DNA from 4 places in the Pseudomonas sp. S2_A05 genome. Region 4 is predicted to be linked to each of the others. Evidence: predicted binding sites of a transcription regulator. Region 4 holds the regulator's gene; each other region holds the start of a gene.

What was found. The regulator sigma-54, encoded in region 4, starts transcription at its own class of promoters, with help from an activator protein. The targets are predictions, from matches to a motif close to ANTGGCATNNANNTTGCTNT.
Region 1: AB4O12_RS02085 (flagellar hook-length control protein FliK) is a predicted target of sigma-54. The motif match lies at 1,277-1,296, and genes of this name have one in related genera.
Region 2: AB4O12_RS03345 (CmpA/NrtA family ABC transporter substrate-binding protein) is a predicted target of sigma-54. The motif match lies at 1,567-1,586, and genes of this name have one in related genera.
Region 3: glnK (P-II family nitrogen regulator) is a predicted target of sigma-54. The motif match lies at 1,248-1,267, and genes of this name have one in related genera.

What each region holds. Positions count from the first base shown of each region.
Region 1 covers NZ_CP162775.1:442,100-444,296, forward strand. The annotation lists gene AB4O12_RS02075 (ATP-binding SpoIIE family protein phosphatase) at 1-850, shown strand, start outside; gene AB4O12_RS02080 (Hpt domain-containing protein) at 881-1,228, shown strand; gene AB4O12_RS02085 (flagellar hook-length control protein FliK) at 1,334-2,197, shown strand, end outside.
Region 2 covers NZ_CP162775.1:712,943-715,139, forward strand. The annotation lists gene AB4O12_RS03340 (ANTAR domain-containing response regulator) at 1-228, opposite strand, end outside; gene AB4O12_RS03345 (CmpA/NrtA family ABC transporter substrate-binding protein) at 244-1,455, opposite strand; gene AB4O12_RS03350 (quinone-dependent dihydroorotate dehydrogenase) at 1,674-2,197, shown strand, end outside.
Region 3 covers NZ_CP162775.1:4,518,786-4,520,982, reverse strand. The annotation lists gene AB4O12_RS20670 (hypothetical protein) at 1-60, opposite strand, end outside; gene AB4O12_RS20665 (HigA family addiction module antitoxin) at 330-584, shown strand; gene AB4O12_RS20660 (accessory factor UbiK family protein) at 796-1,056, opposite strand; gene glnK (P-II family nitrogen regulator) at 1,451-1,789, shown strand; gene AB4O12_RS20650 (ammonium transporter) at 1,827-2,197, shown strand, end outside.
Region 4 covers NZ_CP162775.1:5,719,355-5,721,551, forward strand. The annotation lists gene ptsN (PTS IIA-like nitrogen regulatory protein PtsN) at 1-107, opposite strand, end outside; gene hpf (ribosome hibernation-promoting factor, HPF/YfiA family) at 119-427, opposite strand; gene AB4O12_RS25795 (RNA polymerase factor sigma-54) at 501-1,991, opposite strand; gene lptB (LPS export ABC transporter ATP-binding protein) at 2,158-2,197, opposite strand, start outside.

The sequences.
Region 1 (2,197 bases), 700 kb from region 4:
CGAGCGTGTGCCCTTGCCGGCGCGGCATTTGCCCCTTGGGATTCTCAGCGCGCAAGCCTTCGATGACCGTACGGATGTGTATCCGATGGCCGTCGATGATCGAGTGTTTCTGTTATCGGACGGGGTGATCGATACCTGCGATGCCAATGACCAGTTGTTCGGCGTCGAACGCTTGCAGCAGGTGTTTGCGGCGAACCGTGAGCCGGATCGGTTATTCGAGGATATCGAACAGGCGTTGCGCGATTTTCGCGGACAGGCCCGTGATGACGTAAGCATGGTCGAAGTCAGTCTGCTTGAGTCGGCGCAGGCCCACGGCGCAGCGCCGGTGTATTCCGACAGTGGCCAGTCGTGCCCGCTGGACTGGTCGGCCAGTTTCGAGTTTCGCGGCGCCACGCTCAGGCGCTTCAATCCGTTGCCGTTCCTCTTGCAGTTGCTGCTTGAGGTGCATGGCCTGCGCGCGCAAAGCGGGGCGCTGTACAGCGTGCTCGCCGAGTTGTATTCCAATGGGCTGGAGCATGGCGTGCTCGGGCTGGACTCGAGCCTCAAACGCGATGCGGCAGGTTTCGCCCGCTACTATGAAATGCGCGCGGCGCGGCTGGAGGCGCTGCAAGACGGTTTCGTGCGCGTGCATCTGCAGGTGCAACCGCAAGGCGAGGGTGGGCGGCTGGTCATTCGTGTCGATGACAGTGGCAAGGGGTTTGATGTGGCGCGGGTCATGGAAAGGCCCGTGGATAACGTCCGCTTGTCGGGACGCGGCATCGGTCTGGTCCGGCAACTGGGGCGCAACGCCAGTTGGTCGGACCAGGGTCGTAGTGCCAGCGTGGAGTTTTTCTGGGAGATTGAGGCATAATCCGCCCATTCTTGATCAAGGAGTGAGCAAGTGACAGACCCACATGTAGATCGCGAAGTCCTCGATACTTTGCGCGAGGTGATGGAGGACGGCTATACGGAATTGCTGGAGACTTTTCTGGCAGATTCGCAAAGCCGCCTGCACGAGTTGCAGGACAGCACCAGCGCCAAAGCGCTTTCCGATGTAGCCCATAGCTTCAAGGGCAGTGCCAGCAACATGGGCGCGGTTCGACTGGCCGAGTTGTGCCAGGATCTTGAGTCGAATGCCAAGGACAAAAGTCCGGAAGCGCTCGCTCAACTGGTGGCCGATATCCATTCCGAATTCGCCGAAGTACGCCCGGTGTACGAAAGCGAAAAGCACCACGCCCACATCCACTGAAGCTGCCGCCCGGCGCTTTTCGCAAGTGTCTGGCCAAACTGGCCCGGCACTTGCAGTCATCTTGCTCAACTGTACCTACGATCCCAGTGCAGCGGAGACCGTGTCATGCCTGCGACCCCCAACATTCTTCTTCAGACCGCCGCCCAGGCCAAGGCGCAAGCCGCCTCTGGCAAATCGTCGGCAATGGCCGCAGACGCCGGGGACAAGGCTTCCAGCTTCGCCAGAGTGTTTGCCGATCAGGCGCCGGCCAAGCCTGCCGTGAGCGCTGACAATTCAGTCAAGCCGGCACGCGACAAGGTCGCTGACAGCAGCGGCAAAAAGGATATCGGCAAAGATCAGTCTGCCGCGCCCGAGCCAGCAGTTGCCGATAGCGGCAAAGCGTTGCCTGCCGACAAAGCGGCGGCGAGCGACGACGCGACAGCGACTGCCGATGACACCACTGAAACGGTACAAACCCCTGTGGCCGATGCCGCGCCTGTAGACCCGGCGCTTGATCCGGCCCTGGCGCAAGTCGTTCAGCCGTTGGTGGCAGCGCCTGTGGTGCAAGCACCAACAGTCACCACGCCAGCCCAGCCGGAAACCGAAACGCCTGCATTGGCGGTCGTATCGGGCATGGTCAAAGATCCGGCGGCCACCGACAGCGATTTCGATCCATCGGCCGACCCGCTCGACTCGATGCCGGCCGTGCGCATGGCGATGGAGCAGGGCGGGCATATTTCCGCCGCCAGTCAGGCGCAGCTGAAAGCCTCGCCTGCTCAGGCTCAGGCCGATGGCGAGTTGACCGCCGCGCAGAACTTCGCCGCCGGCATGGCCAGCATGCTCGACGTGCAGGCCGACAAGGACAGCACCAGTCAGGGCGGCGAACAAGCTTTCAGCGGGTTGATCGACGATGGTCTGAAGGATCTGAAATCGGCTACCAGCGACACCCGCGTCGATGACTTCGCCAACCGTCTGGCGGCACTGACCCAG
Region 2 (2,197 bases), 970 kb from region 4:
GATCGGCCGGGGCTGGTCGCGGCTGACCAGCACCACTTGCTCCATGACATCGCGGCTCGGTGACTCGGTATCGATCAGGATCACGTCCGGGCGCACCGTTTCGACGCGCGCCGGCAGGTCGATGGTCAGGCCGGACTCGTCGATTACCTCGAAGCCGGCCTCGGTCAGCGCCGCTTTCAGGCGTCCGACTTTTTTCGCGGTGTCGTTGATCAGCAGAATGCGCAACATGTTCGCGGTCTCCTGTCAGCGCTGGGCGAGAAGGGGGGCGGTGTCGCTCAGGGCATGCAGTTTGAAACTGCGCGCATAACCCGCCGGGTCGCTGCCGTCCCAGACCTTGCCGTCGAGCAACTGGCTGCTGCGCAGGTCTGCGTACGAAGTCGCAACACCGACAGCGCTGGCGGCCTCGCGATACAGATCCAGACGCTGAACCTGGCGGGCTACGGCCAGATAATCCGGATCCTCGCGCAACAGACCCCAGCGACGAAACTGGGTCATGAACCACATGCCGTCGGAGAGGTACGGCAGATTGACCTCGCCACCGCCGTGAAAACGCAGCGCATGCGGGTCCTGCCAGCGATTGCCGAGGCCATCGGCGTAATCCCCCATGAAACGCGGCTCGATGCACGGGGCGGGGGTGTCGAGGTATTCGGCGGCGCTGAGCAATTGCGCGGTACTGCGGCGGTTTTCCGGGCTTTCTTCGATGAAGCGACTGGCCTCAAGGATGGCCATGACCAGCGCCCGCGCGGTGTTGGGGTATTGCTCGACGAATTCGCGAGTGCAGCCGAGGACTTTTTCCGGGTGGTCGGGCCAGATGCTCTGGCTGGTCGCCATGGTGAAACCGAGATTCTGCTGCACGGCGCTGGCCGCCCACGGTTCGCCGACGCAAAAGCCGTCGATGCGCCCGGCTTGCAGGTGCGCGACCATTTGCGGCGGCGGCACTACCACGCTGTCGACGTCCTGCAACGGATGAATGCCCTGGCTCGCCAGCCAGTAATAAAGCCACATCGCATGGGTGCCGGTGGGGAAGGTCTGGGCGAAGGTCAGTTTTGCGCGGCTTTGGTGCACGTGCCGATCGAGCGCTTCAGGACTGTTCACGCCAGCCTGTTGCAAGCCATGGGACAGGTTCAGGCTCTGGCCATTCTGGTTCAGGCCCATCAGCACCGCCATGTCGGTCGGGGCGACGCCGCCGATGCCCAGGTGCACCGCATAAATCAGCCCGTACAGGCTGTGCGCGGCATCCAGTTCGCCGCTGACCAGTTTGTCGCGCAAGTTGGCCCATGACGCCTGACGCTTGAGGTTCAGGGTCAGGCCGTAGGGCTGGGCGAAGCCCTGAGTGGCGGCGACCACCACCGAGGCGCAGTCGCTCAGCGCCATGAAGCCGAGATTGATCGCGCTCTTTTCCGGCGCATCGCTGCCATTGACCCAGGCCAGAGGCCCCAAGGACGTTTCGTTCATACGCTACCTCAAAAAAAACGTCGTCCCGGATTCTGCGCAGGCAAAACCCGGGGACGACGCCATTGTCCTGGCCTGCGCGCCGTCATTGGTCGGCAGACTGATGAGCGGGGTGGTGCAAGGCATATGCCAGTCGCCTGATTCGCGCAGGCGCCTCGCGCCGGGGGACGATGCCCGGCTATAATCGCCGCCTCTTTTCGCCGCCCGAGTCATTGCCGCCCATGTACACCCTGGCCCGTCAGCTGTTGTTCAAACTTTCCCCGGAAACCTCCCACGATCTGTCGCTGGATCTGATCGGCGCGGGTGGACGTTTGGGCCTCAACGGCTTGCTGTGCAAGGCTCCGGCGAAAATGCCGGTGACCGTCATGGGCCTGGAGTTCCCGAACCCGGTAGGGCTGGCGGCAGGTCTGGACAAGAACGGCGCGGCCATCGACGGCTTTGCGCAACTGGGTTTCGGTTTTGTCGAGATCGGCACCGTGACCCCGCGTCCGCAGCCGGGCAACCCGAAACCACGGATCTTCCGCCTGCCGGAAGCCGAGGCGATCATCAATCGCATGGGCTTCAACAACCTCGGCGTGGATAACCTGCTGGCGCGGGTCGCTGCGGCGAAATACACAGGCGTGCTGGGCATCAACATCGGCAAGAACTTCGATACCCCGGTCGAGCGCGCGGTGGATGATTACCTGATCTGCCTGGACAAGGTCTACGCCCACGCCAGTTACATCACGGTCAACGTCAGCTCGCC
Region 3 (2,197 bases), 1.2 Mb from region 4:
GTAACCACCATCTGGATGCTGAACCAGCGTGTTTTCTTTGAGCTTGAGCAAATCAGACAAGAGGGATCCAGAACCAGAGTGTCTGGCGATCAATGTGTATCGCCTGGAACTCGACGAATAGGATCGACCAGCGCAGGCGAAAGCCACCAGCCTAATCACAGCGAAGAGCTCACGGAATCAGGCGCAGACGCTGATGTTTGTAGGGCCATGCCCTAATATTTGTAGGACGCTGGCGAAAGGGGTGTGAAGATCTTGTATCCGGAGTCGGATGTTCCAGTTTGGCCACTCAACGCAGCCTCTGGAGGCGAAAAAAAATGGACCGCAGTGGTATGCGCCCGATTCTTCCGGGCGAGGTTCTGAATAAGGAATTCATGGAGCCGTTGAGCATGACCGTCATGGATCTGGCCATGCCCACGAAATGGCCCGAAAGCGAGATCGAAGAGCTTGTGAAATGCCAGCTCAGGATCTGCGCCGATCTGGCAATCAGCCTCGCCATTCAGCTCAACACTACGCCTGAGTTATGGATGAATCTTCAGTCGACTTACGATTTGCGCAGAGCCCAGCTCCGGCATGCGGGCTCATAGCGATTGCAGCATCCGCGAAGCCCTTTTCCACCATGGCCCTGCCCGGGTCGCCCAATCCTCTGCTGAACATTCAGCATCAGATAGCTTAGAAACCTGGGCTTTTTGGCGCAATCGGACGGCGGTCATTAAGGTTGTAGGACGTTGCGGGGATGGTTCAAGGGCTGAAGATCAAAAGATCGCAGCCTTCGGCAGCTCCTACAGGGGACGCGAATTATTCAGCGGGCGGTGTCAGCTTCGCTTCCATCTCGGCAACCTTGGCTTCGAGGCTTTCGAGGCGGGCGCGAGTACGCGCCAGCACTACCATCTGACTATCGAACTCTTCCCGGCTGACCAGATCGAGTTTGCTGAAGGCACTTTGCAGCAGCATTTTGAACTGGCTTTCCATTTCGGCTTTCGGCAGCGGGGTGTCGCCGCTGAAGAGGCGGGAGGCGGTGCCGCTCAGGGCGTCGAGGAAGTCTTTGGGCGCGAGCATGGGAAATGTCCTGGAAACAATGGCCGGCAGTGTATCACGCAGTGTCTATAGTCAATCCCGTTGCACGGATGCACGCTTTTCGCGCAGGGGGACGGACGGTGGCGCACCGTTGTTGTGCGTATCGGCAAAAGCTTTTCTGCCCGAGCGCGTGCAACAGGGGCCAAGAGATTGAAATGCAGGGTTTTTGCCGAGCTGGCAAGGTTTCTGCTTAGTCACCCTCGACCCATGCACTGATGCAGTCGCTGTGACGAATGCAGTGCGGCAGACGAAGCGGGGAGTTTCGTCTGATGCGGTTAGCTGGCGTCAACGATGCGTTACAAAGCCAGGCACTGCGCTTAGACTTGAGACGGGTTTGTTTTCCTGGGGCAAGTCCACCAATTCGGGAGAGAGTTTCATGAAGCTAGTCACTGCCATCATCAAGCCGTTCAAGTTGGACGACGTGCGCGAGTCGCTGTCCGAAATCGGCGTGCAGGGCATTACCGTCACTGAAGTCAAAGGCTTCGGCCGGCAGAAGGGTCACACCGAGCTGTATCGCGGCGCGGAATATGTGGTCGATTTTCTGCCCAAGGTGAAAATCGACGTGGCCATCGACGACAAGGACCTGGATCGGGTTATCGAGGCGATAACCAAAGCGGCCAACACCGGCAAGATCGGTGACGGCAAGATCTTCGTGGTCAATCTGGAACAGGCGATCCGCATCCGTACCGGCGAAACCGATACCGACGCGATCTAAGCGCCGCCACAAACCCAACGCCCCAGGAGAAAACAATATGACTCTGCGTAAATTCGCAGGGCTAGGCGCCCTGTTGTCCATCGTAATGCCCGGCATCGCCATGGCGGCAGACGAAGTGGCAGCGCCAGTCCTCAATTCCGGCGACACCGCCTGGATGCTCACCTCGACAGCGCTCGTGCTGTTCATGACCATCCCCGGTCTGGCGCTGTTCTACGGCGGTATGGTTCGCTCGAAAAACATTCTTTCCGTGCTGATGCAGTGCTTCGCCATTACCGGCCTGATCAGCATCCTGTGGGTCATTTATGGCTACAGCATTGCCTTCGACACCACCGGCATGGAACAGGGCGTCGTCAACTTCAATTCGTTCTTCGGCGGCATGGGCAAGGCGTTCCTCGCTGGTGTCACGCC
Region 4 (2,197 bases):
TCGCGGTGGATCAGGTTGGCAATCTGTTCGAGGGCTTTTTTCTTGCTGCCGCCCGGCGCGTTCACTTGGGAACGGCCGGGGGTCAGGATGGTTTCAAGTCGGATCATGGATAGGGGTGTTAACGACCGGTCGCGCCCTGGAGGAGGCTCTGGGTCTTTTCCTTATGCTTTTTGAGTTGGCGATCCAGCTTGTCGGTAAGTGAGTCGATCGCAGCGTACATGTCGGTATCTTCTGCGTTTGCGACCACTTCACTGCCGGGAATATGCAAGGTGGCTTCGATCTTCTGTTTCAGCTTTTCGACGCACATCGTGACCTGCACGTTGGTGATCTTGTCGAAATGTCGCTCCAGTCGCTGGAGTTTTTCCTCGATGTAGGAACGCAGAGGTTGGGTCACTTCCAGTTGGTGTCCACTGATGTTGACTTGCATACAGCTTCTCCTTCGTTGCCAGTGCATAAAGCGGCAGGCCGAAAAGCCTGCCACTGGAACGCTGTAACGTGGCTTACATCAACCGCTTGCGTTCGCTCGAAGGCGCGATTCCGAGGGATTCGCGGTACTTGGCGACGGTGCGGCGAGCCACCTGAATGCCTTGTGCCTCCAGTAAACCAGCGATCTTGCTGTCACTCAACGGCTTTTTCTGATTTTCCGCAGCGACCAGTTTCTTGATGATCGCGCGGATCGCCGTGGACGAGCATTCGCCGCCTTCGGAGGTGCTGACGTGGCTGGAGAAAAAGTATTTCAGCTCATAAATACCGCGCGGGGTATGCATGAATTTTTGTGTGGTCACCCGGGAAATCGTCGATTCGTGCATGCCGACCGCTTCGGCGATGTCATGCAATACCAACGGCTTCATTGCTTCGTCGCCGTATTCGAGGAAGCCGCGCTGATGTTCGACGATCTGCGTGGCCACTTTCATCAGGGTTTCGTTGCGGCTCTGCAGGCTCTTGATGAACCAGCGGGCCTCCTGCAACTGGTTGCGCATGAAAGTGTTGTCGGCGCTGGTGTCGGCACGCTTCACGAAACCGGCGTACTGGGCGTTGACGCGCAGGCGAGGCACCGATTCCTGGTTCAGCTCGACCAGCCAGCGCTCGTTGTCCTTGCGCACGATCACGTCGGGAATGACGTATTCGGCTTCGGTCGACTCGATCTGTGAGCCGGGACGCGGATTGAGGCTCTGCACCAGTTCGATGACCTGGCGCAGCTCGTCTTCCTTGAGCTTCATGCGCCGCATCAACTGGCTGTAATCGCGGCTGCCGAGCAGGTCGATGTAATCGGCGACCAGACGCTTGGCCTCGGTCAGCCACGGCGTCTTCGCGGGCAGCTGGCGCAATTGCAGCAGCAGGCATTCGCTGAGGTTGCGTGCGCCGATACCGGCGGGCTCGAATTGCTGGATGCGATGCAGGACAGCTTCGATTTCGTCGAGCTCGATGTCCAGTTCCGGGTCGAACGCTTCAAGAATCTCTTCGAGTGTTTCGTCCAGATAGCCCTGATTGTTGATGCAGTCGATCAGAGTCACGGCGATCAGGCGATCGGTGTCGGACATCGGTGCCAGGTTCAGTTGCCAGAGCAGATGGCTTTGCAGGCTCTCGCCGGCCGACGTGCGGGTGGTGAAATCCCACTCATCGTCATCGCTGCTCGGCAGGCTGCTGGCGCTGGTCTGGTAGACGTCTTCCCAGGCAGTATCCACTGGCAGTTCGTTGGGGATACGCTCGTTCCAATCGCCATCCTCGAGGTTATCCACCGTCGGGGCGGTTTCCTGGTAGGAGGGTTCCTGGATTTCGGCGGGCTTCTGTTCGGCGTTGTCGGCCAGCGGATCGGCGTTGTCGAAGTCGTCGCCTTCTTCCTGGCGCTCGAGCATCGGATTGGATTCCAGAGCCTCCTGGATCTCCTGTTGCAGGTCCAGGGTCGACAATTGGAGCAGGCGGATGGCCTGTTGCAGCTGCGGTGTCATCGTCAGCTGCTGGCCCATTCTCAAGACTAGCGATGGTTTCATGGCAGGGGCTTAACACCTTATTCGCCGGCGCTTTGCGCCATCCACTACAGGGCGCCGAAGCGCCAAACTTAAGCAAATTATATGCCTGAAACTGAAGTGTTTGCCTAGAGCGCTGTAACAATTAAAGCGGATAAATGCGCCTTGAATCGATACAGCGCTGTCGCGCTTACAGGCGGAACTCGTGACCCAGATACACTTCCTTGACC